DNA from 3 places in the Variovorax sp. P2_H12 genome. Region 2 is predicted to be linked to each of the others. Evidence: predicted binding sites of a transcription regulator. Region 2 holds the regulator's gene; each other region holds the start of a gene.
What was found. Region 2 encodes HrcA, which represses chaperone genes, less so after heat shock. Its sites were predicted from a motif close to TTAGCACTCNNNNNNNNNGAGTGCTAA; they were not measured.
Positions count from the first base shown of each region.

Region 1 (9,496 bases), on a different contig from region 2:
GAAGAAGATGGCGGCGCCAGCCAGCAAGGTGCGCAGGGCGAGGTCTCGGGAATCGAACATGGACATGCAGCCTTCTTTCAACGCAGCTCGCCCGCAGGCGCTGCAAAACCGCGCGGGCGGCGGTTCGGTTCGGGCGGCAGGGGCCGCAGGGTGGCGGCCGTCATCTGGTCGTCGCCGAAGTACTTCGCAGCCACCGCCTGCACCTGCTCGGCCGTGACCGCCTGGAGCCGGGCGATGATCCGTTCGCTGGCGTCCAGCGGCAGGCCCTGCACCCAGTTGCTGCCGAGTTCGCGCGCCTGCGCCATCACCGAATCGAGCTTGTAGGTTTCGCTGGCCACCCACTGGGTCTTGACGCGGGCGAGTTCGGCAGCGCCGACGCCTTGGCGCGCCACCTTCGCGACCTCCGCGCGCAGCGCGGCCTCGACCGCCTCGGGGGTCTTGCCCGCCGCCGGGACGCCGTCGAGCACGAACAGCTGCGGCCCGCGGCCGACGAAGCCCCCGTAGGCACCGGCCGAATCGGCCACGCGGTCCGGTCCCTGCGTCAGCGCGCGGTCGAGCCGGGCGCCGGGATAGCCGTCGAGCAGGGCCGACAGCACCACCAGCGCATAGGTGTCGCTTTCCCCGGCGCTTTCGAAGGTGTCGCCGGTCCCGATCTGCGGAGTTCGGAACGCCAGCGACACGTAGGCCTGCTCGGCCGGCGCCTTGAATTCGACGCGGCGCACGCCGCGCTGCGCGGGCTCGGTGCGCGGCTTGCGCTGCGGCACGGCACGCGCCGGGATCGAGCCGTAGTACTTCTCGGCCAGGGCTCGCACCTTGGCGACATCGACGTCGCCCGCGACGACGATCGCCGCGTTGGATGGAACGTACCAGGCCTGGAAGAAAGCGCGGGCGTCGGCCGGCGTCATCGACTCCAGGTCGCTCATCCAGCCGACCACCGGGCGGTGGTACGGCGAGGCGGTGAAGATCGCGGCGTTCTGCTGCTCGCCGAGCAGCGCGCGCGGCTGGTCGTCGGTGCGCATGCGGCGCTCTTCCTTGACGACCTCGATCTCGCGCTTGAACTCGTCGTCGGGCCACTGGTTGTTGGCGAAGCGGTCGGATTCCAGCTTCATGACCTGCTCGAGTTGCTCCGCCGGGATCTGCTGGTAGTAGCCGGTGTAGTCGCGGGTGGTGAAGGCGTTCTCGCGCCCGCCCAACGCGGCCACGCGGCGCGAGAACTCGCCGGGCTTCAGGTTCTTGCTGCCCTTGAACATCATGTGCTCGAGCACGTGCGCGACGCCCGAGGTGCCGTCGACCTCGTCCATCGACCCGACCCGGACCCAGAGCATCTGGACCGCGGTCGGGGCCCGCCGGTCGGGCTTGACGATCAGGGTCATGCCATTGGAGAGCGTGAACTGCTGGGCCGGGACCGGCGCTGTGGCGGCGGTCGCAGTGGTGGCGGGATCGGCAGGCGCGGGGGCGTTCTGGGCCAGGGCGGGCAGGCCAGCCAGCGCCATCAGCACCGAAGCCAGCACCGCACCCGACGCAGCGCGGCGTGGCAAGGGGTGTTTCATAGAATGGCTCGGATTGTAAAAAGCGCCCAATGTTCAGTTTCTTCAAGAAAAAACCTGCGGCCGAGAGCCCGGCGCCGGTTCCCGAGCCTGCGGCCCCGCCGGCCGAAATGCCTGCGGCAGCCCCGAAATCGGTCTTTTCGCCCTCCAGCTGGTTCGGCGGCAAGCCGGCGGCTGCGCCGGCACCCGTGGCGGCGCCTGCACCTGCACCTGCACCTGCACCTGCACCTGTACCTGCGCCTTCGCCTGCACCTGCAGCGGCACCCGTGGCCGCGCCAACGCCAACGCCAACGCCGATGGCCCCCGCCCCTGCACCGGTGGAAGTGCCGGTGCCCCCTCCTCCCCCCGCACCGGCGCCGCTTCCGGCGCCGGCCCCGACGCCTGCGCCCCCTCCCGAGCGCAGCGGCTGGCTCGGCAAGCTGCGCAACGGCCTGCGCAAGACCGGCAACAGCATCACCGCCGCCTTCGTCAATGCGCAGATCGACGATGCGCTCTACGAGGAACTGGAAGAGGCGCTGCTGATGGCCGATACCGGCGTCAAGGCCACCGAGCACCTGCTCGAGGACCTGCGCCGCCGCGTCAAGAGCCAGATGGCGACCGACGCCGCGCAGGTCAAGCTGCTGCTGGCCGACGCGATCACCGACCTGCTGCGGCCGCTCGAGAAATCGCTGGTGATCGGCGAGCACACGCCGACCGTGATCATGGTCGCCGGCGTCAACGGCGCCGGCAAGACCACCTCGATCGGCAAGCTCACCAAGCACCTGGCCAACGAAGGCGCCTCGGTGCTGCTGGCCGCGGCCGACACTTTCCGGGCCGCGGCGCGCGAGCAATTGCTGGTCTGGGCCGACCGCAACACGGTCGAGATCGTGAGCCAGGAAGGCGGCGACCCGGCCGCCGTGAGCTTCGACGCGGTCAACGCCGGCAAGGCGCGCGGCAAGGACGTGGTGCTGGTCGACACCGCCGGCCGGCTGCCGACCCAGATCCACCTGATGGACGAACTCAAGAAGATCAAGCGGGTCGTCAATCGGGCCGACCCCACGGCGCCGCACGAGGTGCTGCTGGTGATCGACGGCAACACCGGCCAGAACGCGCTGGCGCAGGTCAAGTCCTTCGACGAGGCGCTGGGCCTGACCGGGCTGGTCGTGACCAAGCTCGACGGCACCGCCAAGGGCGGCGTGCTGTGCGCGATCGCACGCGAGCGGCCGATCCCGGTCTATTTCATCGGCGTCGGCGAGAAGCTCGAAGACCTGGAAACCTTCGACGCCCGCGAATTCGCCCAGGCATTGCTCGGATAGCGCTCCAGCGGCCTTCGGTGGCGGCCAGCCTGGTCTATTACGCGACGCTGCGCTCCCCGGCCTTCCTCGCGACCATGCTGGTCGGCACGGTGGCCCTGCTGGCGCTGGAGCACGCGATGGGCGATCTTGTTTTGCCGGTGTCCGCCGTCATCTTCGTGGTGGCCTGGATCTTCCAGTTCATCGGCCACAAGATCGAAGGCCGGAAACCTTCCTTCTTCGAGGACATCCAATAGCTCTGGGTCGGCCCGCTGTTCGTGCTGTCCAGGCTTTTCGAGCGTCTCGGCCTCCGCTGGTAGGCCAGGGGTGGGGGCGTGCAACCCAGGCTATCGACCCCATAGAAAATAAGGGGGAACCCTTACCTTAGCACTCCCTCTAACCGAGTGCTAATATGGTCATGAAAGAAGGAGTTTCCCGAATGACAACACTGTCTGGAGCCTCTGCCAACCAGCTCGCCGTCGCCAACCCCTGGTCGATGGTGCCGCCGCTGGGTAACTTGGACGCCTACATCTCGGCAGCCAACCGCCTGCCTTTGCTGACGCTCGAAGAAGAGCAGGGCTTCGCGCGCAAGCTGCGCGACGACAATGATCTCGAAGCCGCCGGTGCGCTCATCTTGTCGCATCTGCGCCTTGTCGTCTCCATCTCCCGCCAATACCTGGGCTACGGCCTGCCGCACGGCGACCTGATCCAGGAAGGCAATGTCGGCCTCATGAAGGCCGTCAAGCGCTTCGATCCCGACCAGGGCGTCCGGCTGGTGAGCTACGCCATGCACTGGATCAAGGCCGAGATCCACGAGTACATCCTGAAGAACTGGCGCATGGTCAAGGTCGCGACGACCAAGGCCCAGCGCAAGCTGTTCTTCAACCTGCGCTCGATGAAGCAGGGTTTCAAGGCCGATTCGGCCGCCGCCGACGGTGGCACCCACCGCGAGACGCTGAGCCCGGACGAGGTGTCGCAGATGGCCACGCGGCTGAACGTGAAGCCCGAGGAAGTGCTCGAGATGGAAACCCGGCTCTCGGGCGGCGACGTGCTGCTCGATCCGAGCCCGTCCGACGACGGCGACGATGGCTTCGGCCCGATCGCCTACCTGGCCGACGCCACGCAGGAGCCGACCGCACAGCTCGAATCGCGGCAGCGCGACCGGCTGTCGACCGACGGCATCTCGACCGCGCTGGAAGCCCTGGACGAGCGCAGCCGCCGCATCGTCGAGGAGCGCTGGCTCAAGGTCAACGACGACGGCTCGGGCGGAATGACGCTGCACGACCTGGCTGCGGTCTACGGCGTGAGCGCCGAGCGCATTCGCCAGATCGAGGTGGCAGCGATGAAGAAGATGAAGAAGGCCTTGGCCGAATACGCCTGAAGCGCCCTTCTCCCTCGCATCAAGCCCGGCCCCGTGCCGGGCTTTTCTTTTTCAGGCCGCCTCGGGCGCCCGCTTCGCCAGCGTCCTCGACGCCCGGCGCACGATGTAGCCGGTTTCGGCCGAATCGCTCTCGGCCAGCCAACGGTCGCAGGTGGCTTTGACCCAGTCCGATTGCGTGCGGCTCGCGTCGTTGAGCCAGTTGGCGACCGAGTTCTGGACATAGCGGCTGGGGTCCGACCTGAGCGGCTCCAGCAGCGGCAGGCCGAGCCAGGGCTCGGCCTTGAGGCGCTCGATCTGGGCGCACCAGACGCCGCGCGGCCGAGTCAGTTCGCTGGCGAAGCGGCGGATGTTCGGGTCCGGGTCCGCCGTCCAGGGCTGCAACCGCTCCAGGGCCTCGTCGAGCGAGCGGATGGTCGCGTCGCGCACCGCCATCCACGCCATCTCGCGCACGCCGAAATGCGGATCGGCCGCAAAGCGCCGGGTGGCCTCCAGTTGCCCGGCCAGCGACAGGCCCGACATCGGGATCCACTGCGTCGCCCAGCAACGCGCCACGTCGCTCGGATGGGTGGCCAGCCGATGGGCCACCGCGTCGCGCTCGGGATGCGCGGCCGTGAGGTCGTAGAGCGCCCGCGCGATGTGGCCGTGGCGCTGCATCGGCTTGAAGGCGGCCAGCATTGCGAAGGTGTCGCCCAGGCGTTCGCTGGCCGCATCGAGCCCGATCTGCGCGGCCACGCTGCGCGCCAGCCTCGGCAGCTCCAGCGCCATGAATTCGTTGAGATTGACGGTCTCGAGCAGGCCGTCGTTGAGTGCCTCCAGCACCTCGGGCGGGATCAGCGCCATGCGGAAGGCGCCCTTGCGCTGCAGCAGGTGATCGACCGAGGCCACGGCGCTCAGGACTTGAGCAGGGCCTGGAGGTCCGCCACCATCGGCGCCACGCCGGCGCCGTAGCGCGCGTAGAGCCGCAGCCGGCCCTGCGGGTCGTAGACGAAGCTGGCCGCCGAGTGGTCCATCGAATAGCTGGTCGGAGTCTTGCCGTCGACCTTCTTGAAGTAGACCTTGAAGTCCTTCGCGAGCGCCGCGAGCTGGCCGGGCGTCGGGATCAAGGCGACGAAGGAAGGGTCGAAGGCGCCCATGTAGGCCTTCATCACTTCCGGCGTGTCGCGCGCCGGGTCGACGGTGACGAACAGCACCTGCAGCTTGTCGCCATTGGCACCCAATTGCTGCTTGACCTGCGCCATCTCGCTCATGGTGGTCGGGCAGACATCCGGGCACTGGGCATAGCCGAAGAACAGCACCACCGCCTTGCCCTTGAAGTCGGCCAGCGTGCGAGTCTTGCCGTCGGCATCGGCCAGCGAGAAATCCCTGGCGTAGTCGGCGCCCGTGATGTCGACCGCATGGAAGCTGGGCTTGGCTTCGGAGCAACCCGCGAGCTGGACGCCCGCGACCGCGGCGACGCCGGTCCAGGCCAGGGTTTGGAGCAATTGCCGCTTGTTCATGGGTTCGATCATCGGAGGTAGTGGTCGACCAGCAGCGCCGCGAACAGCACGCTCAGGTGGATCAGCGAAAAGCGAAAGGTCTTGCGTGCGAGCGCGTCGGAATAGTGGCGCCACAGCGCGAAGGCATAGCCGGTGAAGCCGATGCTGACGCCGATCGCGACCACCAGGTAGAGCCAGCCGCTCATCCCGTAGATGAAGGGCATCAGGCAGGCGGCGAACAGGATGAAGGTGTAGAGCAGCACCTGCAGCCGCGTGAACTCGTTGCCGTGGGTCACGGGCAGCATCGGCAGCCCCGCCTTGCGGTAGTCCTCGACCCGGTAGAGGGCCAGGGCCCAGAAGTGCGGCGGCGTCCACAGGAAGATGATCAGGAACAGGATCAGCGCCTCGGGGCCGACGTCGCCCGTCATCGCGGCCCAGCCCAGCACCGGCGGCATCGCGCCCGAGGCGCCGCCGATCACGATGTTCTGCGGCGTCAGCGGCTTCAGGATCACGGTGTAGATCACCGCGTAGCCGACGAAGGTCGCGAAGGTGAGCCACATGGTCAGCGGGTTGACCGTGAACCACAGCAGGGCCGAGCCCGCCGCGCACAGCGCCGCGGAGAAGATCAGCGCCTGCCGGTCGCTGAGCTGGCCGCGGGCCGTCGGCCGCCAGGCGGTGCGCTTCATCTTGGCATCGATGCCCTTCTCGACCAGGCAATTGAAGGCCGCCGCCGCACCGGCGACCAGCCAGATGCCGAGGCAGGCCAGCGCGCCCTGCCGCAGGTCGGCCAAGGTCGGCACGCCGGGGACCGCGAGCACCATGCCGATCAGGGCACAGAAGACGATCAGTTGCACCACGCGCGGCTTGGTCAGCGCATAGAACTGGCGCAGCACGCTGGCGGTGGTCGGGACGGGAACAGACACGGGGGCGCTCATCGGGCCACCTCCATTTTGGGAACACGGGCGCCGGCGCCGGCCGCACTGCGGGCGCCCTCGCGACGGCTTTCGCACAAGGTCCAGGTCAGCACCACCGCGAGCGCCGCGGCGCCGCCGGTGTGCAGCAGTGCCGCCGCGAGCGGCCAACCGAGCAGCACGTTGCCGAGGCCGCTGGCGAGTTGCAGCAGCGCCAGCACAGCGAGCCAGCGCGCCTGGGCCCGAAGCGGCTCGATGCGATACAGACGCCAGGCCAGCAGGCCGATGGCGGCGAACACGAGGTAGGCCATCAGGCGGTGCGCGTAGTGGATGGCGGTGAGCGCGGCAAAGTCGATCGGGGCGCCGGCGGCGGTCTCGCCGAGATGGCGCCAGATCTCGAAGCCCTGGGCGAAGTCCATGGGCGGCCACCAGCTGTCCTGGCAGGTCGGGAACTGGGTGCAGGCCAGCACCGCATAGTTGGTGCTGACCCAGCCGCCCAGGGCGATCTGCAGGCCCAGCAGCGCGGTGGTGGCGATCAGCAGCGTGCGCAACGCCCACGGGAGGGCCGTGGGCAGGCGCTGCAGCGCCGCCTGCTGGTAGCGCACGGCCTGGATGCAGAGCAGCGCCAGCAGCACCACGGCGCCCAGCAGGTGCAGCGTGACGATGGCGGGGAAGAGCTTCCAGGTCACGGTCATCGCGCCGAAGGCACCTTGCAGGCAGACCCAGGCCAGCGTGGCGGCGGGCCACCAGGCGCTCAGCGCGCGCTCGCCGCGGTGGTCGGGCAGGCGCTGCCGCCGGCGCGCGACCCAGGTCGCGATCGCCAGCACCAGGATCAGGAAGCCGACCCCGGTGGCCAGGTAGCGATGGACCATCTCGACCCAGGCCTTGCTGTGCGTCACCGGCCCGGTCGGCTGCGCGGCTTGCGCCATCGCGATGTCGTGGCGCGCGCCGAGCGGGCTGGCGTTGCCGTAGCAGCCGGGCCAGTCGGGGCAGCCCAGGCCCGAGTCGCTCAGCCGGGTGAAGGCGCCGAACAGCGTCAGGTCGAAGGTCAGGAACAAGGCGAGCACGGTCAAGGCATGCAGCCGGCGCGCGGCACCGGCGCCCGCGTTGCGCCGCCAGACCCAGATCAAGGGCCCCAGGGCCAGCAGCACGCCGACCGCCAGCAGCCAGGCGATCGGCTTGAGGTCGTAGAGCGAGGTCGTGTCCATGGCGGGATCAGCGGCCTGCGTCGTCCCAGGACGAGGAGGCGCGCAGCAGCCGGTCGAGGTCGCGCTTGCCGCGGCTGGCGCCGGCGGCGTCCATGCGGGCCGGAAAGCGCATCATCAGGTTGCCCAGCGGGTCGACCACGAAGAGGTGCTCCGCCGGCGCGTGGCCCGCGCTCGCGGGCAGCCACTTCGCGATCTCGGCGGCCGGCAGGCGCAGCACGGTCGCGCCGCGCAGGCCGTTGGCCAGGCGTTCGGGCAGCGGTTGCGCATCGCTGACCAGCCAGACGCGGTCGAGCCGGTCTTTTTCGCGCCCCAGGCTCTCGCGCAGTTGGCGCTGCAGGTAGAGCTGCTGTTCGCACAGGGCGTCGCAGGCCGCATCGGCCACGGTCAACAGCAGCCACTGGCCCTTGAGCGACGGCAGCCGGACCGTCTTGCCGTCCGGCTGCGTGCCCTCGATGTTCGGCAGCGGCCGCTGCGGATCGATCAGCTCGCCGTAGACGCTGCGGCCCTCGGGACGCACCACGTAGTAGGTGAAATAGGAGGCGACCACCGGTGCCGCGCAGCACAGCAGCACGAAGATCATCTTCCAGCGGCCCTGGACCGTGCGCCGGCCTTCGGCGCCCGCAAGCGCCTGGCGCGGCGACGGCATCGAGTGCACGGTCAGGCCGAGCGGCTCGTCAGCCACGGCGGGCAAGGCGTGCGCGGCGGAAGGGGGCAATGAATTGGAACCAGACATAGAGGAATACCACGAGGGCCGAGAGGCCGAACCACTGGAATGCATAACCGTAGTGCTTTTCGACACCCAGCGCAGGGGCCGGCCAGTCGCGCTGCAGGCCCTCGGATGCCGGGCCGGTCTGCTGCAGGGAGACGTCGGTCCGCAGGGGCAGACCGGTTTCGGCGCGGAACGCTTCAAGACCGAGATTCTGCCGGATGAGCGAAGACCCCGCGGGCGCTGGCGTCGTCGCGGCGGAATCGGCCTTGCCCAGTTCCAGCAGATGAGCCGGTGGCGGGGCGATCCTGGCGGTCACTTCGACCAGGCCGGCCGGCGTCTCGATCGCCTCGAGCCGGGTCCGGTCGGTGAAGTTGCGCTGGATCCAGCCGCGCTGGATCAGCAGGGTCTGGTCGCTGCCTTCGAGCGCGAAGGGCGTCAGCACGTAGAAGCCGGGCACGCCATGCATCTGGCGGTTGTCGAGGTAGACCGTGTGCGGCGTCAGCCAGAGACCGTGCAGCCGAACCGGCCGGTGCATCTGGGCGGCCGCATCGCCGAGCGCCAGGAAGGCCTCCTGGTCGAGCGGCGGCAGGTTGTTCCGGGCGTCGATCTCGGCCTGCAGCGCTTCTTTCTGCGCCGCCCGCGACAGCTGCCAGCGACCCAGCGAGACCGTGGCCGCGAGGGTCAGCAAGGCGACGGCGGTGACGAGCCAGAAGCGGCCGGTGCGCGGGCCGCGAACCGTGTCCGGGGCATCCGCGTTCAAGGCCGCGGGCGGCGCCGACGGCCGATAATGTGGGTCATGAAATACCTTGTCGCCCTCGCCTTCCTGGGCATCCTGGGCAGTCTCGCGGTGGCGCTGTTCTTCATGTTGAGGGACGGGCGCGACGGCCGCGCCAAGAGCAGCGGCATGGCGCGCGCGCTCACGGTTCGGATCGGACTTTCGGTCGTTTTGTTCCTCTGCGTCCTGCTGGCGTGGAAATTCGGCTACATCCAGCCG
Region 1 covers NZ_JBFUFO010000016.1:96,600-106,095, reverse strand. Annotated here, with positions in the region: gene AC1DYK_RS13590 (M16 family metallopeptidase) at 1-60, opposite strand, end outside; gene AC1DYK_RS13585 (M16 family metallopeptidase) at 78-1,550, opposite strand; gene ftsY (signal recognition particle-docking protein FtsY) at 1,580-2,842, shown strand; partial or broken gene AC1DYK_RS13575 (Mpo1-like protein) at 2,860-3,138, shown strand; gene rpoH (RNA polymerase sigma factor RpoH) at 3,258-4,199, shown strand; gene AC1DYK_RS13565 (DNA alkylation repair protein) at 4,251-5,084, opposite strand; gene AC1DYK_RS13560 (SCO family protein) at 5,090-5,695, opposite strand; gene cyoE (heme o synthase) at 5,704-6,609, opposite strand; gene AC1DYK_RS13550 (COX15/CtaA family protein) at 6,606-7,793, opposite strand; gene AC1DYK_RS13545 (SCO family protein) at 7,801-8,526, opposite strand; gene AC1DYK_RS13540 (SURF1 family protein) at 8,468-9,262, opposite strand; gene AC1DYK_RS13535 (twin transmembrane helix small protein) at 9,299-9,496, shown strand, end outside.
Region 1: rpoH (RNA polymerase sigma factor RpoH) is a predicted target of HrcA. The motif match lies at 3,203-3,229, and genes of this name have one in related genera.

Region 2 (9,496 bases):
CGCGTGCAGGGCGACGGACTTGCCGGAGCCCGACATGCCGGTGATCAGTACGAGTTCAAGGCTCATGACGCCGCCGCCGTCGCCTTCTGCCCCAGCATCTCGCGCGCATGCGCCAGCGAAGTGCGGGACACGCGTTCGCCGCCCAGCATGCGGGCGATTTCTTGCGCCCGGCCTTCGTCGTCGATTGCCGCGACGCTGCTCTCGGTGCGCGCGGCGTCCTGGCCCTTGGCGGCGGTCTGGCGCTTGGCGACCACGAGGTGGTGGTCGGCGCAGGCCGCCACCTGCGGCAGGTGGGTCACGGCCAGCACCTGGCGGTCGCGGCCGAGCTGTTTCATGAGCCGGCCGACGGTTTCGGCCACGGCGCCGCCGACGCCGGCATCGACCTCGTCGAAGATCAGGGTCTGGGCGGCGCCGAGTTCGCTGGTCGTCACCGCGATGGCCAGGGCGATGCGCGACAGTTCGCCGCCGGAGGCCACCTTGCCGATCGAGCGCGGCGTGCTGCCGGCATGTCCGCTGACCAGGAAGGCGATGTCTTCGAGGCCCGAACGGCTCGGTTGTGCGAAGGGCTGCAGCGCGACCTCGAAGCGGCCGCCCTTCATGCCGAGTTCCTGCATGGCCTGCGTGACCGCCTGCGCGAGCTTGGGCGCGGCCTGCTTGCGGGCCTTGGCGAGCGCCTTGGCCTCTTTCAGGTAGATCTGCTGCGCCGATTGCTCGGCGCGTTCGAGCGCCTCGAGATCGCTCTGGGCATCGAGCGCCTTCAGCTCGGCCTGCCAGCCGGTGAACAGCGCCGGCAGCTCGGCCGGTGTGCGCCGGTAGCGGCGGGCGAGCGACATCCACAGGCCCATGCGTTCGTCCAACTCGGCCAGCCGCTCGGGGTCGGTGTCGGCCTGGCGCAGGTAGCTGTGCAGCGAATGCGCGGCGTCCGACGCCTGAGCAACGCTGGAAGCGAGCACCTCGCCCAACGCCTTGAATTCCGGCTCGATGTGCTCGCAGTTCTGCAGCAGCGCGAGGGCGCGGGCCAGCGCCGCCAGGGCGCCGCTGTCGTCGTCCTCGAGCGCGCTGCTGGCGCCCTCGGCAGCATCGATCAGTGCCTGGGCGTTGGAGATGCGGCTGTGGCTGGCGGTGAGTTCTTCCCACTCGTCCTCGCCCGGCGCCAGCTTGGCGACCTCGGCCACCTGCCATTGGAGGCGCTCCCGTTCGCGCTGCAGCGAATCCTGGGCCGAGCGGGCATTCTCGAGCGCGGCGATCGCCTGGCGCCAGCCTTGCCAGGCCGTCTCGAGCGCGCCGGTGTCGACGCCGGCATAGGCGTCGAGCAGGCCGCGCACGGCGTCCGGCCGCGTCAGGCTTTGCCAGGCGTGCTGCCCGTGGATGTCGAGCAGGCGGTCGCCGAGCTCGCGCAACTGGGTGGCGGTGGCCGGGCTGCCGTTGATCCAGCCGCGGCTGCGGCCCTGGAGGTCGACCGTGCGGCGCAGCAGCAGGACATCACCGCCCTCGAAGCCGCCTTCCTCCAGCCAGTCGGCCAGGCCCGGGTCGGTGTCGAACTCGACGCTCACGTCCAGCCGCTCGGCGCCTTCGCGCACCGCGCCGGCATCGGCCCGGTTGCCGAGCGCCAGCTGCAGCGCGTCGATCAGGATGGACTTGCCGGCACCGGTCTCGCCGGTGAGCACCGTGAAGCCGCCGGCCAGATCGAGCTCGAGCGCTCGCACGATCACGAAATCCCGCAGCGCAATGCGCCTCAACGCCATCTCAAGATCCCCCTTCGTTCCAGTGCAGTTTGCGGCGCAAGGTGTCGAAGTAGCTCCAGCCCTTGGGATGCAGGAAGCGCACCCGGTAGTCGGAGCGGCGCACCATCACCTTGTCGCCGATGGCCAGCGTGGCCAGCGATTGCATGTCGAAATTGGCGCTGGCGTCGCGCCCGCCGACCAGTTCGATCGTGACCTCGTCCGCGTCCGGCAGCAGCAGCGGCCGGTTCGACAGCGTGTGCGGCGCGATCGGCACCAGCACCCAGCCCCGCACCGCGGGATGCAGCAGCGGCCCGCCGGCCGACAGCGCATAGGCGGTCGATCCGGTGGGGGTCGCGATGATCATGCCGTCGGCGCGCTGGTTGGCGACGAAATGGGCGCCCACGGTGACCCGCAGCTCGACCATGCCCGAGGTGGCGCCGCGGTTGACCACCACGTCGTTCATTGCGAGGGTGTCGAACACCGATTCGTCGCCGCGCATCACCCGCGCCTTCATCAGCGTGCGCAGGTCTTCCTCGTAGTCGCCGGCCAGCATCGGGATCAGCGTGGCCTGGTAGTTGTCGAGCGAGATGTCGGTGATGAAGCCGAGCCGGCCGCGGTTGATGCCGATCAGCGGCACGTCGTGCGGCGCGAGCTGGCGACCGATGCCGAGCATGGTGCCGTCGCCGCCGACCACCAGGCCGAGCTCGCACTGCTGGCCGATTTCTTCCACCGTCAGCGCGGGATAGGGGCCGGTTTCGACGGCGTCGGATTGCGACTTCTCGACGAACACCTTGCAGCCCTGCGATTCGAGGAAGGCGCCGATGCCTTCCATGATGTCGTCCTGCGCGCCGCATTGCGCCCGGGCGCCGGAGGCCTGGTATTTACCGATCAGTGCGACATGCCGAAAGCGGGAGCTCATTCACAAATTACAACATTAAAATCATTCGATGCTGGACGACCGTGCCAAGTTGCTGCTGAAGACTCTCGTCGAGCGCTACATCGCCGACGGGCAGCCCGTGGGATCGCGCACGCTTTCCCGTGCGCCGGGGCTGGACCTGTCGCCGGCGACCATCCGCAACGTGATGTCCGACCTCGAGGTGCTCGGGCTGATCGCAAGCCCCCACACTTCTGCGGGTCGCATTCCGACCGCCCGCGGCTATCGGCTGTTCGTCGACACCATGCTGACCGCGCAGCACGAGCAGTTCACCTCGGCCTCGGCGCCGAGCCTGGCACCCGACCAGCCGCAGAAGGTGATCACGAACGCCGCCCACTTGCTGTCGAGCATGTCGCAGTTCGTCGGCGTGGTGATGGCGCCGCGGCGTGCCTCGGTGTTCCGGCAGATCGAGTTCCTGCGGCTGGCCGACCGCCGGCTGCTGGTGATCATCGTCGCGCCCGACGGCGACGTTCAGAACCGGGTGATCTTCCCCGAGGTCGACTACTCGCAGTCGCAGCTGGTCGAGGCGTCGAACTACATCAATGCCCACTTTGCCGGCTTGACGATCGAGCAGGTGCGCGACCGCCTTCAGTCCGAGGTCGAGCAATTGCGCGGCGAGATCGCGGCGCTGATGCAGGCCGCCGTGCAGGTCAGCTCCGAGGTCATGACCGAGGCGCAGGACGAAGTCGTGATCGCGGGCGAGCGCAACCTGCTGGCGGTGACCGACTTCTCCAGCGACATGAGCCACCTGCGGCGCGCCTTCGAGCTGTTCGAGCACAAGACCCAGCTGATGCGCCTGCTGGATGTCTCGAGCCAGGCGGAGGGCGTGCGCATCTTCATCGGCGGCGAAAGCCAGGTGGTGCCGTTCGACGACCTGTCGATCGTCAGCGCGAACTACGAGGTCGACGGACAGGTGGTCGGCACGCTGGGCGTCATCGGTCCCACGCGGATGCCGTATGAGCGCATGATCCAGATTGTCGACATCACCTCGAAGCTGGTCACCAACGCGCTGAGCCACCGCAAGTAGGGCAGGGCGTCGCGGCCCACTAGAATCCGGGGCGCGTGGGCCGTTAGCTCAGTTGGTTAGAGCAGCGGACTCATAATCCGTTGGTCCCTGGTTCAAGCCCAGGACGGCCTACCAGGCATTCATTGAAGTTCAGGTCTGCTCCCGCGCTCGGTCTTTTGCTAAACAAAAACCGATGCGTGGACAGATCGCAAAAATGGATGCTATAATCGCAAGCTGTGCGGCTGTAGCTCAGTTGGATAGAGTACTTGGCTACGAACCAAGGGGTCGTGGGTTCAATTCCTGCCAGCCGCACCACTCTCTCGAATGGCCTAGAAGATTTACCTCTTCTAGGCCATTTTTTTTGGCGCGCTTTCTTGCGTGGCCACGACCTGTCCTTCGACTCGTCGCGGCCGGGGCGCTCAGCTCACGTCGACATTGATGCGTCGCGGTTGAGCGTGTTCCATCTTTGGAATCCGCAGCTTGAGCACGCCCTGCACCAGCTCCGCCGAGATCTTCTCGGTGTCGAGTTCCTTGCTCAGCGTGAAGACCCGATGAAAGCGGCCGAGGCCGACTTCGGTGTGGCTGGACTGCAGCCCGTCGGGCACCGCCATGTCGATCTCCCCTTCGATCGTCAGCGAATCGGATTCGACGTTCAGGTGCAGCTTGTCGCGCGGCACGCCGGGCAGGTCGGCGTACAGCGTGATGCCGGCGCTGTCCTCGATCACGTCCACGGGGGGCGTCAGGGCGGCCTCGCCGTAGCTCCGCTCGTCCTTGCGCGCGACCACGTCGGAGGACTTGTCTCTCTTCTGGATGTCGTTCATGGCTGTTCTCCCGATCATTGGATGGCGATGCGTCGCGGCAAGGCGGAGGCGCGGCGCTGGACGGTGATGTGGACCACGCCGTCCCGCGCCTTGGCTTCGACCGCCTCGGGGTCGACGTCGTCGGGCAGGCTCAGCACCCGGCGGAAGGTGCCCTCGAAACGCTCGTTGATGTGCAGCGTCTCCTTGCCGCCGGGTTGCGGCGCCGCACTCTGGCGCTCGCCGGCGATGCTGAGGATGCCTCGGTCGAGGCTGATCTCGAGCGTCGCGGGATCGACGCCCGGCGCCAGGACATAGATTTCGACCGTCTTGGCCGTGCCGCCGACGTTGAGGGCAGGGAAAGCGCTGCGGCCGAAGCCGCGGATGGTGGGAGAGAGGTCGAAGGCCTGCTGCATCTCGCGCTGCAGGCGATCCATCTCCGCGAACATGTCGCGTGGAAACAGGGATCGATACATGGCGCATACCTCCATTCAGGGTTGAGGTGAGCGCTGGAGGCGTCTCCAGCGCTTCCGGAATGGAAACTGGGATCCGCTTGCGAAACTTCAAGGGATGACCTGATCAAAAGTGCTCAGGGCCACGCGCTGGCGCGCCGCTGACCCAGAGTCGGTGATGCGGCAGGGTGTAACCGCGCGCCGCCAGCAACATTACCGCCGCCGTGGGCGCCCTGTGACTGCGGGCTGCCGGGCGCCCATAATCCGGCCCTCGGCCAAGCCAGAGGCCGCTTTCATATGCCTGGCGTTCATTGGGGCAACCACGATGAGTTCATTGCAAAAGTTCCTGCCGGCCTCCGAGCCCGCACGCAGCGAGGCCCTGGCCCTGCTGAAGAAGACTCACCATGCGCCGCGCCATCTCGTGCGGGGCGTCGCACGCGGCACCTTCGGCAAGCAGGCGTCGGCAGTTCAGCAAGACCAGCAACAGGAAATCGTCCCGCAGGGCGAATCGCCGTCGGAACCGCAGGTCGGCTGAGCGCCGCACCTGATCCGACCTCCGACCCGGTCCCGCGCCGTCGCGACCCCCGCGATGGCGCAGCCGCGGGCGGCGCCTGCGCACGGGCAAGGGTAAAGCCGGGCTTTCCGATCCTTCAAACGCCGGTATCTTTTGTATCCAGTGGCATCCAGACACAAGTCCGGGTGCAGGCTGCGCCGAGGTCGGCCGCGGCCCCACCGTGCAAGGAGTCGGCCATCGCCTCGCCTGCCCACCGTGCCGATCTGTTGCGCGTCGAAGGTGTCACCGTGCGTTTCGGTGGCATTACGGCGCTCGACAAGGTGTCGTTCTCAGTGCCGGAGGGCCACATCGTCGGCCTGATCGGCCCGAACGGCGCCGGCAAGACCACGCTCTTCAACTGCCTGTCGCGGCTCTACGCCTTCAGCGAGGGCAGCATCTCGTTCGAGGGCCGCTCGCTGGTCGAGACGCCGGCGCACGGCATCGCGGCGATGGGCATCGGCCGCACCTTCCAGAACCTCGCGCTGTTCCGGACCATGACCGTGCGGCAGAACATCCTGCTGGGCGGCCACTGCCGCACCCGCAGCGGCTTCTTCGCCAACGCCTTGCGGCTGCCGGGGGTGCGGCGCGAGGAACAGGTGCTCGAAGCCCATGCCGACCAGCTGGTCGGCATGCTCGATCTGGGCGCCGTGGCCGGCACGCGCGTGATGGACCTGCCCTTCGGCACCCAGAAGCGCGTCGAGCTGGCCCGGGCGCTGGCGAGCCAGCCCAAGCTGCTGCTGCTCGACGAGCCGGCCGGCGGCCTGAACCACGAGGAGGTCGGCAGGCTGATGGCGTTGCTGCGCGAGGTGCGCGCGCGGCTCCAGCTCACGATGCTGCTGGTGGAGCACCACATGAACCTCGTGATGCGGGTGTCCGACAAGGTGGTGGCGCTCGATTTCGGCCGCATCATCGCCGACGGTTCGCCGGCCGAGGTGCAGGCCAACGCCGAGGTGATCCGCGCCTACCTGGGGGACGCCGGTTGATGGCCCGCCTGCTCGAAGTCCATGGACTGCGCGCGCAGTACGGCGCGAGCCAGGTGCTGCACGGCATCGACTTCGACGTCGAGGAGGGCGGCATCACGACCATCCTCGGCGCCAACGGCGCCGGCAAGACGACCACCTTGCGCGCGGTCTGCGGCATGGTCAAGACCGAAGGCGAGATCCACTTCGCCGGCCACCGCATCGAAGGCCGCGCGACCGAGTCCATCGTGCGCCTGGGCGTGGCCCACGTGCCCGACGGGCGCGGCACCTTCGTCGCGCTGAGCGTCGAGGAGAACCTGCGCCTGGGCGCCTACACACGCCGCGACAAGGCCGAGGTGGCGGCCGATTTCGAACGCATCTACAACCACTTCCCGCGGCTCAAGGAGCGCCGCCTCCAGCAGGCCGGCACCCTCTCGGGCGGCGAGCAGCAGATGCTCGCCGTCTCGCGCGCCCTGATGCTGCGGCCCCGGCTGCTGCTGCTGGACGAGCCCTCGTTCGGCCTGGCGCCGCGCATCGTGCAGGAGCTGTTCGAGATCCTGCGCGAAATCAATGCCAGGGAACGCGTGAGCATGCTGCTGGTGGAGCAGAACGCGGCGCTGGCGCTGCGGCTGGCCGACCATGCCTACCTGCTCGAAACCGGCCGCGTCGTGGTCTCGGGCAGCGCCGAAACCGTGCGCAACGACGAAGCGGTGCGGCGCTCCTACCTCGGATATTGAAATGAACCTGCTGCTGCACCAGGTGCTCTCCGGACTCGCCACCGGCGGCATCTATGCCAGCGTGGCGCTGGCGCTGGTGATGATCTACCAGGCCACGCATCTGGTGAACTTCGCCCAGGGCGAACTCGCGATGTTCTCCACCTACATCGCCTGGAGCCTGATACAGGCCGGCATGCCCTACTGGGTGGCGTTCTTCGTCACGGTCGCGATTGCCTTCGTGCTCGGCGTGCTGATCGAGCGCATCGTCGTGCGGCCGGTCGAGAGCGCGCCGATTCTTTCGGTCGTGATCGTCTTCATCGGCCTGCTGGTGATCCTCAACAGCCTCGCGGGCTGGATCTTCAGCTACACGATCAAGCCCTTCCCGAGCCCGTTCCCGACCGAGCCGTTGTTCGGCAATCGCTTCATGTCCTCGCACGAGCTGGGTTCGATCGGCATCACGCTGGCGGTGCTGGCGCTGGTGTTCGTGTTCTTCCGCTACACGCCGCTCGGCCTGGCGATGCGCGCGGCGGCGCAGAACCCGGACTCGAGCCGGCTGGTGGGCATCCGCGTCGGCTGGATGCTGGCCCTGGGCTGGGGCCTGGCGGCGGCGATCGGCGCCATCGCCGGCATCATGGTCGCGCCCGCCGTGTTCCTCGAGCCGAACATGATGGCCGGCATCCTGCTGTATGCCTTCGCCGCCGCCCTGCTCGGCGGCATCGACAGCCCGGGCGGCGCGGTGCTCGGCGGCTTCATCGTCGGCGTGCTCGAGAACCTGGTCGGCGCCGTGCTGGGCACCGAGCTCAAGCTGACGGTGGCGCTGGTGCTGATCGTCGGCGTGCTGGTGATCCGGCCGTCGGGGCTGTTCGGCAAAGTCAACGTCACGCGGGTCTGAACCATGACCGAGCCGCACGCGCCCACCCGCAAGCCATCGACCAGGCTTCGCCTGGTCGGCCTGCTGCTGCTGGCCGTGGTGGCCTGCGCGCTGCCCTTCCTGGTCAGCAATTACCGGGTGTTCCAGTTCACGCTGGCACTGGTCTATGCCATCGCGCTGCTCGGGCTCAACATGCTCACCGGCTACAACGGCCAGATCTCGCTCGGCCACGGCGCCTTCTACGCCATCGGCGCCTATGTCGCGGCGATCCTGATGGACCAGTTCGGCGTGCCCTACTGGCTCACGCTGCCGGCCGCCGGCGCGGTGTGCCTGCTGGCCGGTTTCCTGTTCGGCCTGCCGGCGCTGCGGCTCGAAGGGCTCTACCTGGCGCTGGCGACCTTCGCGCTCGGCGTGGCGATGCCGCAGATCCTCAAGTACAAGCATCTGGAGCACTGGACCGGCGGCGCGCAAGGCATCGTGATCGTCAAGCCCGAGGCGCCCGAGTGGACCGGGCTGACCCAGGACCAGTGGCTCTACTTCGTGGTGCTGGGGGTGCTGGTCGTGATGTTCGTCCTCGCCTGGAACCTGCTGCGCGGCCGCATCGGACGCGCGATGGTGGCGATCCGCGACCAGCCGATCGCGGCCCAGGCGATGGGGGTCGACACCGCCATGGTCAAGTCGTTGACTTTCGGCGTCTCCGCGATGTACACCGGTGTTGCGGGGGCGCTGGGGGCGATCGTGGTTCAGTTCGTCGCGCCGGACTCGTTCAGCATCTTCCTCTCGATCACGCTGGTGGTGGGTGTGGTGATCGGCGGCCTGGCATCGATCCAGGGCGCGATCTACGGCGCGCTGTTCATCCAGTTCATACCGAATGTCGCCGACCAGATTTCGAAGGCCGCACCGTGGGCGATCTACGGCGTTTTCCTGATCGTCTTCATGTACGTGATGCCCACCGGAGTGGCCGGGCTGGTCCGCATCCTCGCCGGCCGCTTCAGGCAGCGGCGCGAGCGCGCAGAGAGTTCATCGTTGACACAGAAGGAGACATCATGAAATTCAGTCCCTACCGTCGCGCAACCCTGCTCGCCGCGGCCCTGGCCGTCATTGCCGCACCGGCGCTGGCGCAGAAGAAATACGGGCCCGGTGTCACCGACACCGAGATCAAGCTCGGCCAGACCATGCCCTACAGCGGACCGGCCTCGGCCTACGGCACCATCGGCAAGCTCCAGCAGGCCTATTTCGGGATGATCAACGAGCAGGGCGGCATCAACGGCCGCAAGATCAACCTGATCAGCCTCGACGACGGCTACAGCCCGCCGAAAGCGGTGGAGCAGGTGCGCCGGCTGGTCGAACAGGACGAGGTGCTGGCGCTGTTCCAGACGTTGGGCACGCCGAGCAACTCGGCGATCCACAAGTACGTGAACGCGAAGAAGGTGCCGCACCTGCTGCTGGCCACCGGCGCCACCAAATGGGCCGATCCCAAGAAC
Region 2 covers NZ_JBFUFO010000038.1:86,906-96,401, reverse strand. Annotated here, with positions in the region: gene rapZ (RNase adapter RapZ) at 1-66, opposite strand, end outside; gene recN (DNA repair protein RecN) at 63-1,745, opposite strand; gene AC1DYK_RS26955 (NAD kinase) at 1,747-2,643, opposite strand; gene hrcA (heat-inducible transcriptional repressor HrcA) at 2,672-3,685, shown strand; tRNA gene AC1DYK_RS26945 (tRNA-Ile) at 3,723-3,799, shown strand; tRNA gene AC1DYK_RS26940 (tRNA-Arg) at 3,903-3,979, shown strand; gene AC1DYK_RS26935 (Hsp20/alpha crystallin family protein) at 4,084-4,485, opposite strand; gene AC1DYK_RS26930 (Hsp20/alpha crystallin family protein) at 4,500-4,937, opposite strand; gene AC1DYK_RS26925 (hypothetical protein) at 5,239-5,448, shown strand; gene AC1DYK_RS26920 (ABC transporter ATP-binding protein) at 5,715-6,449, shown strand; gene AC1DYK_RS26915 (ABC transporter ATP-binding protein) at 6,449-7,162, shown strand; gene AC1DYK_RS26910 (branched-chain amino acid ABC transporter permease) at 7,164-8,033, shown strand; gene AC1DYK_RS26905 (branched-chain amino acid ABC transporter permease) at 8,037-9,062, shown strand; gene AC1DYK_RS26900 (ABC transporter substrate-binding protein) at 9,059-9,496, shown strand, end outside.

Region 3 (9,496 bases), on a different contig from region 2:
CCGTCGCGCCCGTGCCGGCCAGCGTCTGAGCCGTCAGCCGCCGGCGCCCACCAGCACCGCCTTCGGGCGGTAGCTGGCCGGAAACACCTTCTTCAGGTTGTCGACCTTCGGCAGATCGTTGATCGCGATGTAGGGGTGGTCGGGGTGGCGGGTCATGAAATCCTGGTGGTACGCCTCCGCCGGGTAGAAGGCCTTGAGCGGCTCGAGGGTGGTCGCGATCGGCTTGCCGAACACCTTGGCGCGGTCGAGCTGCGCGATGTAGCTTTTGGCGATGCGCGCCTGCTCGGGGTTGGCCGTAAAGATCGTCGAGCGGTATTGGGTGCCGGTATCGGGGCCCTGGCGGTTCAGCTGGGTCGGATCGTGGGCCACCGAGAAGTAGATCTGCAGCAGTTGCGCGTAGCTGATCTGCTTCGGGTCGTAGGTGATGCGGACCGCCTCGGCATGGCCGGTGCGGCCCGATCCGACCTCGTCGTACCTGGCCGTCGAGGCCTGGCCGCCGGCATATCCCGATACCGCGCCGGTGACGCCCTTGACGTGCTGGAAGACGCCTTGAACGCCCCAGAAGCAGCCGCCCGCGATCACTGCGGTCTCCACACTGGCGCCCGGCGCGGCCGGCGGGTCTTCGGCGGGTGGGGGGATCACCACGGCCGCCTCGGCCGCGAACGAGGGCGCGACGCGCCAGAGCGCCGCACCTGCGGCGAGTGCCAGCACGGCCAGCACGGGGCGTCGGGACAGCCTTGCGAACGGCGTGCCGCGTGGGTCCGCGGGTGTCGATGAGAGTGGGGTCATACCGGTGTTGCTCCTTGCATGAGGCCTGATGCGGCGGCGGCAGCCGCTTGGGGCCGATCGATCGTACTCGCCCGCGAAATCCTGTGGATCCGAGCGGGCGTGGGTTGGAACGCGCGGCTACTTCTTCATTTCGTCCTTGGCCATCCCATCCTTGGACATGCTGTCCTTGGCCATCGAATCCTTCTTCATGCCGTCCTTCTTCATGCTGTCCTTGGCCATGCCGTCCTTGGCCATGCCGTCCTTGGCCATGCCGTCCTTCGCCATCGAGTCCTTCTTCATGCCGTCCTTGCCCATGGCATCCTTCGACATCGCGTCCTTGCTCATGTCATCGGCGGCGAATGCCGAGGCGGAGCCGACGGCCACGAAAGCGGCGAGGAGCGTTGCGGTGAGCTTGTTCATTTCAGTGTCCTGTTGAGTTGAAGTTTTGAATGGGCACGGTTCAGGAGAACACGGCCGCGCGCTTTCAACAGCGCCGAGTCGGGATCGACTCAACTGCCGCCGAACCAGTTGTAGCCCTGGTCTTCCCAGTAGCCGCCGGGGTAGGTGTTGGTGACGAAGATCGCCTGGATGTGCTTCGGGTTCTTGTAGCCCAGCTTGGTGGGCATGCGCAGCTTCATCGGGAAGCCGTATTTCGGCGGCAGCGGCTGGCCGTCGTAGGTCAGCGTGAGCAGGGTCTGCGGGTGCAGCGCCGTGGGCATGTCGATGCTGGTGAAGTAGTCGTCGGCGCACTTGAAACCGACGTACCTGGCGCTCGTGTCGGCGCCGACCTTGCGCAGGAAATCGGCGAAGGGCACGCCGCCCCATTTGCCGATCGCGCTCCAGCCCTCGACGCAGATGTGGCGCGTGACCTGGTCCTGCTGCGGCATCGCGCGCAGATCGGCCAGGGTCCAGCGGCGCTTGTCGGCGACCAGGCCGGTGACTTCGAGCCGGTAGCCGGCTTCGTCGACTTCGCGAACCTCGTCCTCGCCGTAGTAGGCGTTGAACGGAAACGGCCGTGTGATCATCGACTCGGGATAGGTCGGCGCCAGCCGGTTCGGATCGAACAGCCAGGCTTGCGCCGCATCGTTGAAGCGCGAGATCCGGGCCAGCGCCGCCTCGACCGTGGCGTTGTCGCTGATGCTGCAGCCGCTCAGCAGCGACAGGCCGCCCAGCGTCAGCGAGCGCTGCAGGAAGGCTCGCCGCGCGGGTTGCTCGATGCGGCGTCCGATCCGCTTGCGCGCCTCGGCCAGCACGGCGTCGCCGTCCACCTCGAGCAGGGTGGCGAGGGCGGGGCGCTTGAAGATCTTCATGCTCTCTCCTTGCTGTGGCCGCTCAGCATCGTGAGCAGCGTGCGCGGCACCAGCGCCACCATCACGAGGTGCACGGCGACGAACGCCACGAGCGCGGCCATCGCGAAGAAGTGAATGCGGCGGGCCGCCTCGTAGCCGCCCAGCAGTTCGCGCAGGCCCGGAAACTGGACCGATTTCCAGAGCACCAGGCCCGAGAGGACGAGCACCGTGATGTCGACCATCACGAACAGGTAGGCCAGGCGCTGCACGTGGTTGTAGCAGCGCGGGTCGGCATGCGAGAGACGGCCGCGCAGGGCGGCGAGCAGGTCCTGCCAGATGCCGGCCGGCGACAGCGGGAAGAACCTGGCGCGCAGCCGCCCGCTCGCCACGTTGAGCGCGAGATAGACCAGCCCGTTGATCGCCAGCAGCCACATCGCGGCGAAGTGCCATTGCAGCGCGCCGCCGAGCCAGCCGCCCAGCGTGATCGAGGCCGGTATCTCGAAGTCGAACAGCGGCGAGGCGTCGTAGATGCGCCAGCCGCTGGTGACCAGCACCAGCACCGCAAGGGCGTTGAGCCAATGCGTGATGCGCATCCACAGCGGATGGATCGGTGCGTGGCCGGCGGGCGGGAGTTCGCGTTGCATGGGGCGGATTGTTGGCCGTACCCGGTGGCCGATTCATCACGAAGAGTTCAATTAATCGTGACAAATGCGCCGTCGATATCGCCGCACAATCCGATTCCATGGAGCCCGCCAAACGCGTCTTGATCGTCGAGGACGATGCCCACATCGCCGAGCTGATGCGCATGCACCTGCAGGACGAGGGCTACGCCATCACGCATGCGGCCGACGGCGACGCCGGCATGCGCGAACTCGAGCGCGGCAGCTGGGACGCATTGATCCTCGACCTGATGCTGCCGGGCATCGACGGGCTCGAAATCTGCCGCCGGGCCCGGGCCATGACGCGCTACACGCCGATCATCATCACCAGCGCCCGCTCCAGCGAGGTGCACCGCATCCTGGGCCTCGAACTCGGCGCCGACGACTACCTGGCCAAGCCGTTCTCGGTGCTGGAACTGGTGGCGCGGGTCCGGGCCCTGCTGCGCCGCAGCGACGCGCTGGCACGCAATGCGCGGATGGAGGCGGGGCGCCTGGACATCGGTCGTCTCTGCATCGATCCGGTCGCGCGTGAGGTGCAGGTCGACGGCAAGCCGGTCGAACTCACGCCGCGCGAATTCGACCTGCTGCATTTCTTCGCCCGCCATCCGGGCCGTGTGTTCTCGCGCCTCGACCTGCTGAACCAGGTCTGGGGCTACCAGCACGACGGCTATGAGCACACGGTCAACACCCACATCAACCGGCTGCGCATGAAGATCGAGGCCGACCCCGCCCAGCCCAGCCGCATCCTCACGGTCTGGGGGCGCGGCTACAAGCTGGCCGGACCGGAGGGCGGGGCATGAGCCTCTTTCGCAGCAGCCTGTCGCGCCGCCTCTCGGCGGTGTTCGCCGTGCTGCTGCTCGCCTGCTGCGGCGCCTCGGTCTGGCTGCAGATGCAGGCCAGCGGGCGCTACGAGCAGGAGGTGATGCAGCGTCTTTCCGGCGGGCTGGCGGCGCACATCGCGCAGAACTCGACCCTGATGGAGCGCGACGGGCTCAACCAGGCGGCGGTGCGTGATCTGTTCGACAAGCTGATGGCCGTCAATCCGAGCGTCGAGGTCTACCTGCTCGGGCTCGACGGCCGGATCCAGGCCCAGGCCGCGCCGCCCGGGCACCTGAAGCGGGACAGGGTCGACGTGGCGCCGATTCGCCGGCTGCTCGACGGCGCCCCCTTGCCGATCGTCGGCGACGATCCGCGCCGCGAAGGCACCCGCAAGGTGTTCAGCGCCGCGCCGCTGCGCATCGACGGCCGCGAGGTCGGCTATGTCTATGTGGTGCTGTCGGGCGAGGAGCGCGACGCGCTCCTGGCCGACGCTGCGGCGAGCAACGTCCTGCGAACGACGTTGTGGTCGGTGGCATTGGTCGCGCTGCTGGGCCTGCTGGCCGGGTTGGCGGCATTTCATCTGATCACGCGCCCGCTGCGCGAATTGACCGGGGCGGTACGCAGGTTCGAGGCCGATGGCGTGGCGACGCTGCAGGACGCCGGGCCGACGTTCGAGCGGACCCGCCGCGGCGGCGACGAGATCGCCGCGCTCTCACAAGCGTTCGTCCAGATGACGCAGCGCATCGCCGAGCAATGGCGCGAGCTCACGCAGCAGGACCAGCAGCGGCGCGAACTGTTCGCCAACATCTCGCACGACCTGCGCACGCCGCTCACTTCATTGCATGGCTATCTCGAGACGCTGTGGGTCAAGGCCGATACGCTCGACGTCGCCGAGCGCCGCCGCTACCTCGAGATCGCGCTGGCGCAAAGCCGCAAGGTCTCGCGGCTGTCGCAGGAGCTGTTCGAGCTGGCGCGGCTGGAGTATGGCGTCGTCAAGCCCGAGAAGGAGACCTTCGCGTTGGCCGACCTGGTGCAGGACGTGTTCCAGAAGTTCGAGCTGGCGGCCGAGGCGCGGCAGCAGCGGCTGGTGGCCGACATCGCGCCGGACCTGCCGGGCGTGACCGCCGACCTCGGCATGATCGAGCGCGTGCTCGCCAACCTGCTCGACAACGCGATCCGCCATACGCCCGCGGGCGGCGAGATCGCGGTGCAGCTGCGGCAGGACAAGGAGGGTGTGCGGGTCGAGATCAGCGACACCGGGCCCGGCATCCCGAACGATTTGCGCACGGCACTGTTCACGCGACCGGTGTTCTCGTCGGCCGGTGGCCGCAGCGGCGGGCTCGGGCTGGTCATCGTGCAGCGCATCCTGCAGCTTCATGGCAGCGACATCCGGCTCCTGCCTCGGCCCGAGAAGGGGGCCGTGTTCTCGTTCCTGCTGACGTAAAAAAGCCCCGCAGCTTTCACTGCGGGGCTTCTTGGCTTGGCTGTGGCAGCCGGGGCCGGGGGATTACATCCCCATGCCGCCCATGCCACCCATGCCGCCCATGTCGGGCATGCCGCCGCCAGCGCCGCCTTCTTCCTTCGGTGCGTCAGCGACCATGGCTTCGGTCGTCAGCAGCAGCGAGGAGACCGAGGCTGCGTTCTGCAGTGCGGTGCGGGTCACCTTGGTCGGGTCCAGGATGCCCAGCTCGAGCATGTCGCCGTAGGTGTCGTTGGCGGCGTTGAAGCCGTAGTTGCCCTTGCCGGCCAACACTTCGTTCACGACCACCGAGGCTTCGCCGCCGGCGTTGTTGACGATCTCGCGCAGCGGCGCTTCGATGGCCTTGAGCACCAGCTTGATGCCGGCGTCCTGGTCAGCGTTGTCGCCCTTGAGCTTGTCGCCCACGGCTTGCTTGGCGCGCAGCAGGGCCACGCCACCACCGGCAACCACGCCTTCTTCCACTGCAGCGCGGGTGGCGTGCAGGGCGTCTTCGACGCGAGCCTTCTTTTCCTTCATTTCGACTTCGGTGGCAGCGCCGACCTTGATCACTGCAACGCCGCCGGCCAGCTTGGCCACGCGCTCTTGCAGCTTTTCGCGGTCGTAGTCGCTGGTCGCTTCTTCGATCTGCACGCGCACTTGCTTGACGCGGGCTTCGATGTCGCCAGCGGCGCCGGCGCCGTCGATGATGATGGTGTTTTCCTTGCCCACTTCGATGCGCTTGGCTTGGCCGAGGTCGGCCAGCGTCACCTTCTCGAGGGTCAGGCCCACTTCTTCAGCGATGACCTTGCCGCCCGTCAGGATGGCGATGTCTTCGAGCATGGCCTTGCGGCGGTCGCCGAAGCCAGGCGCCTTGACGGCCACGACCTTCAGGATGCCGCGGATCGTGTTCACGACCAGGGTCGCCAGGGCTTCGCCTTCGACTTCTTCGGCAATGATCAGCAGCGGACGGCCGGCCTTGGCGACTTGCTCCAGCGTCGGCAGCAGATCGCGGATGTTGCTGATCTTCTTGTCGAACAGCAGCACGAAGGGGTTGTCCAGCAACGCCGATTGCTTCTCGGGGTTGTTGATGAAGTAGGGCGACAGGTAGCCGCGGTCGAACTGCATGCCTTCGACGACGTCGAGTTCGCTGTCCAGCGACTTGCCGTCTTCGACGGTGATCACGCCTTCCTTGCCGACCTTGTCCATCGCGTCAGCGATGAGCTTGCCGATGGTTTCGTCGCTGTTGGCCGAGATCGAGCCGACTTGCGCGATTTCCTTCGAGGTGGTCGTGGGCTTGGAAGCCTTCTTCAGCTCGGCGACCAGGGCGGTGACCGCCTTGTCGATGCCGCGCTTCAGGTCCATCGGGTTCATGCCGGCAGCCACCAGCTTGAAACCTTCGCGAACGATGGCCTGGGCCAGCACGGTCGCGGTGGTGGTGCCGTCGCCGGCGTTGTCCGAAGTCTTGGAAGCCACTTCCTTCACGAGCTGGGCGCCCATGTTCTGGAGCTTGTCCTTGAGTTCGATTTCCTTGGCGACGGACACGCCGTCCTTGGTCACGGTGGGGGCGCCGAACGAGCGCTCCAGAACCACGTTGCGGCCCTTGGGGCCCAGGGTCACTTTGACTGCGTTGGCGAGGATGTTGACACCTTCGACCATGCGCGCGCGGGCTTCACCGCCGAAGACTACGTCTTTTGCTGCCATGAGATTTCTCCGAATTCAGTTGTTTGGGGGATGAGGGCTTGAGAAATTACTTCTCAACCACTGCGAACAGGTCGTCTTCCTTCATGACCAGCAGTTCGTCGCCATCGACCTTGACGGTCTGGCCGCTGTACTTGCCGAACAGGACGCGGTCGCCGACCTTGACGCTCATTGCGCTGAGTTCGCCCTTGTCGTTCTTCTTGCCAGGACCGACGGCCAGAACTTCGCCTTGATCAGGCTTCTCGGCGGCGTTGTCGGGGATCACGATGCCCGAGGCGGTCTTGGTTTCGCTTTCAATGCGCTTGACGATCACGCGATCGTGCAAAGGACGAAGTTTCATTGCATCTCCTGATAGGAACGGGGGTTTGGCTTGGGCTACGGCGTGGTGCCGGCGCCACATTCGTTGTGAAGCGGGTGCTGTTAGCACTCAACTCCAACGAGTGCTAATGATAAGGGTGTTTTGTGGCATTTCAAGGCGGGCTGGCCCTTTTGCCTGCTGCGAAGGCGGCGCGGTGCTAGATTGCTCCGATGGACAGACGCCGGGCCTTTCTCGCCGCCCTGGTCGGGGTGGGGGTCGGTGTTGGCGTGGTCTTCCTGGTGACGGATCTTCCCATGCCGGGGGCGAGCAAGGCCGCGCCCTACCTGGACATTCCGGTGGGCGGCATCCCTGCCGGTGCCCCGAAGTTCTTCATGTGGAACGACGCGCCCTTCGCCCTCGTGCGCACGACCGGCGAGATGCTCGACGACCTTCAGGCGCAAACCCCGAACACCTGGAGCCAGCGCCCGATCCCGGCGGATCGCCCCGCGTTCTTTGTCTACTCCCTGGTGAGTCCGGTCCTGGGGTGCGTGGCCCGGCATGCCCCCAAGGGCGCCTTCCGCTTCGCGCCCGAGCGCCTGTGGCAAGGGGGCTTCTACGACCCCTGCCACTTCGCCGAATGGGACTATGCGGGGCGGGCGATCCGGCAGTACCCGGACCAGGGCGAGTCGATGCGCGTGGCCGATCTCGACGCGCCTGCGTTTGAACTCAGGACGCCGGAGACCTTGCGAATCCATCGTTGAGTCCGGCCGGTGCGCCGGTCGAGGCTTTCGGCAAACGGCGCCGGCCTCCGCCCTGTACGTCTCTCGCCGCCGATGTTGATGAAGGTGAACCGCCTGTCGGTCGAAATGGGCCTTTCGTCACCTTTCCCACGAAACGGCTGCGTAGGTAGAGCCTGATATCTACCAAATGTGATAATTTCACATCCACTTGTACTTTGTGACATTTTGAAATTATTTCCCGCGGCGTGCCTTTGATCCGATTCAAGGGTCGAGGGCCGCGCGATGGAGGATGCAGCCCGATGGTTCAGTCTCTGGAACGGATGCCGATGGCGTCGACGACGGCAAGCTCGAATGTCCCTTGGGGCGGGCGGGCGCGCGGCTTCACGCTGATCGAGGTGATGATCACCGTCGCGATCGTCGCGATCCTGGCGGCCATCGCATACCCGTCCTATGCGTCGTACATCCGCAAGGGGAAGCGGGCGACCGCGCAGGCGGCCTTGATGGATCTGGTCAGCAAGGAACAAACCTACCTCCTGGACCGGCGTGTGTACACCAACGCGCAGGCGGATATCGGTTTCACGATGCCTGCCGAAATCCAGACGGCCTACACGATCGAGGTCGTTTGCTCTCCGGTTGACTGCAAGTCGGGCGGCTTCACGGCAAAGGCCACTCCGGCAGGGAGCCAGGCGGTGTCGAACGAGCTGGAGATCACGATCACCGACACCGGCGTCAAGACGCCGGACGCCTCGGGTTACTGGGGCAAGTGACGCGATGGCAAACCCGGAGGCATTGACCCAAGTTCGGCGCGCCACGCGGCGCGTTCGCCAGGGCGGCTTCACGGCCATCGAGTTGATGATGACCCTGGCAGTCGTCGCCATCCTGGCGGCGCTGGCCGCGCCCTCGTTCCAGCAGCTGATTGCAACGCAGCGCATCAAGTCGGTCGCCTCGGCGCTGAATGAATCGCTATGGGTCGCTCGCAGCGAGGCACTCAAGCGCAATGACAAGGTGGCATTCAAATTCACGAACTCGGGGGGCGACACCGCTGTCGGGGACTGGAAGATCACCCAGAGCAGCGACGGAACGGGTACCGCGCTCCATCAACAGATGGGCTCCTCCTCCGTGGTATCCACCACCTCGACGGGCGGCAACCTGCTGTTCGTCTTCAACTCCTCCGGCCGGCTGACCTCTGGCGGTCCGTCCTCGATCAAGCTCCGGGTCCCGTCTGCCAACGTCAATCGTTGGGTCTGCATTTCTGCCAGTGGCCGGGCCATCACCCAATCGACATCATGTTCCGAACCCGAATGACCGGTATGCGCGGCTTCACGCTGATCGAAGTGCTGGTGACGATCGCCGTGATGCTGCTGGGCCTTCTGGGCGTGATCGGAATGCAGGCCAGGGCGGCCGTCATGGAATTCGAGTCTTACCAGCGTGGCGAGGCGCTTTCGCTGGTCCGTGAAATGCAGGGCCGTCTGACCGATTCGCGGGCCATCGTCGGCGGCTATCTCGCTGATGCCGTCAGTTCCACCAACGGCAGTGTTTACGTGGGTTCGGGCGAGAATGCCAAAGACTTCAGCACCGGTTCCGTCTGCGTCGGGGGAGCGGGCCTTCCGCTGGCGGAGGCGAAATTCGAAATGTGTCAGTGGGGGCAAGCGCTGCAGGGCGCGGCGGCCATGGAAGGCACCTCGAAGGTCGGAGCCATGATCGGCGCCCGCGGCTGCCTGATCCGGGTCGTCCCGGCGGAGAACAACGCACTGGCCGACATCTAC
Region 3 covers NZ_JBFUFO010000002.1:120,173-129,668, reverse strand. Annotated here, with positions in the region: gene AC1DYK_RS02215 (DUF805 domain-containing protein) at 1-29, shown strand, start outside; gene msrA (peptide-methionine (S)-S-oxide reductase MsrA) at 34-789, opposite strand; gene AC1DYK_RS02205 (pentapeptide MXKDX repeat protein) at 907-1,188, opposite strand; gene AC1DYK_RS02200 (molybdopterin-binding protein) at 1,278-2,078, opposite strand; gene AC1DYK_RS02195 (cytochrome b/b6 domain-containing protein) at 2,075-2,701, opposite strand; gene AC1DYK_RS02190 (response regulator transcription factor) at 2,800-3,516, shown strand; gene AC1DYK_RS02185 (sensor histidine kinase) at 3,513-4,979, shown strand; gene groL (chaperonin GroEL) at 5,043-6,695, opposite strand; gene groES (co-chaperone GroES) at 6,742-7,032, opposite strand; gene AC1DYK_RS02170 (Rieske (2Fe-2S) protein) at 7,221-7,751, shown strand; gene AC1DYK_RS02165 (type IV pilin protein) at 8,030-8,497, shown strand; gene AC1DYK_RS02160 (GspH/FimT family pseudopilin) at 8,502-9,035, shown strand; gene AC1DYK_RS02155 (prepilin-type N-terminal cleavage/methylation domain-containing protein) at 9,017-9,496, shown strand, end outside.
Region 3: groES (co-chaperone GroES) is a predicted target of HrcA. The motif match lies at 7,113-7,139, and genes of this name have one in related genera.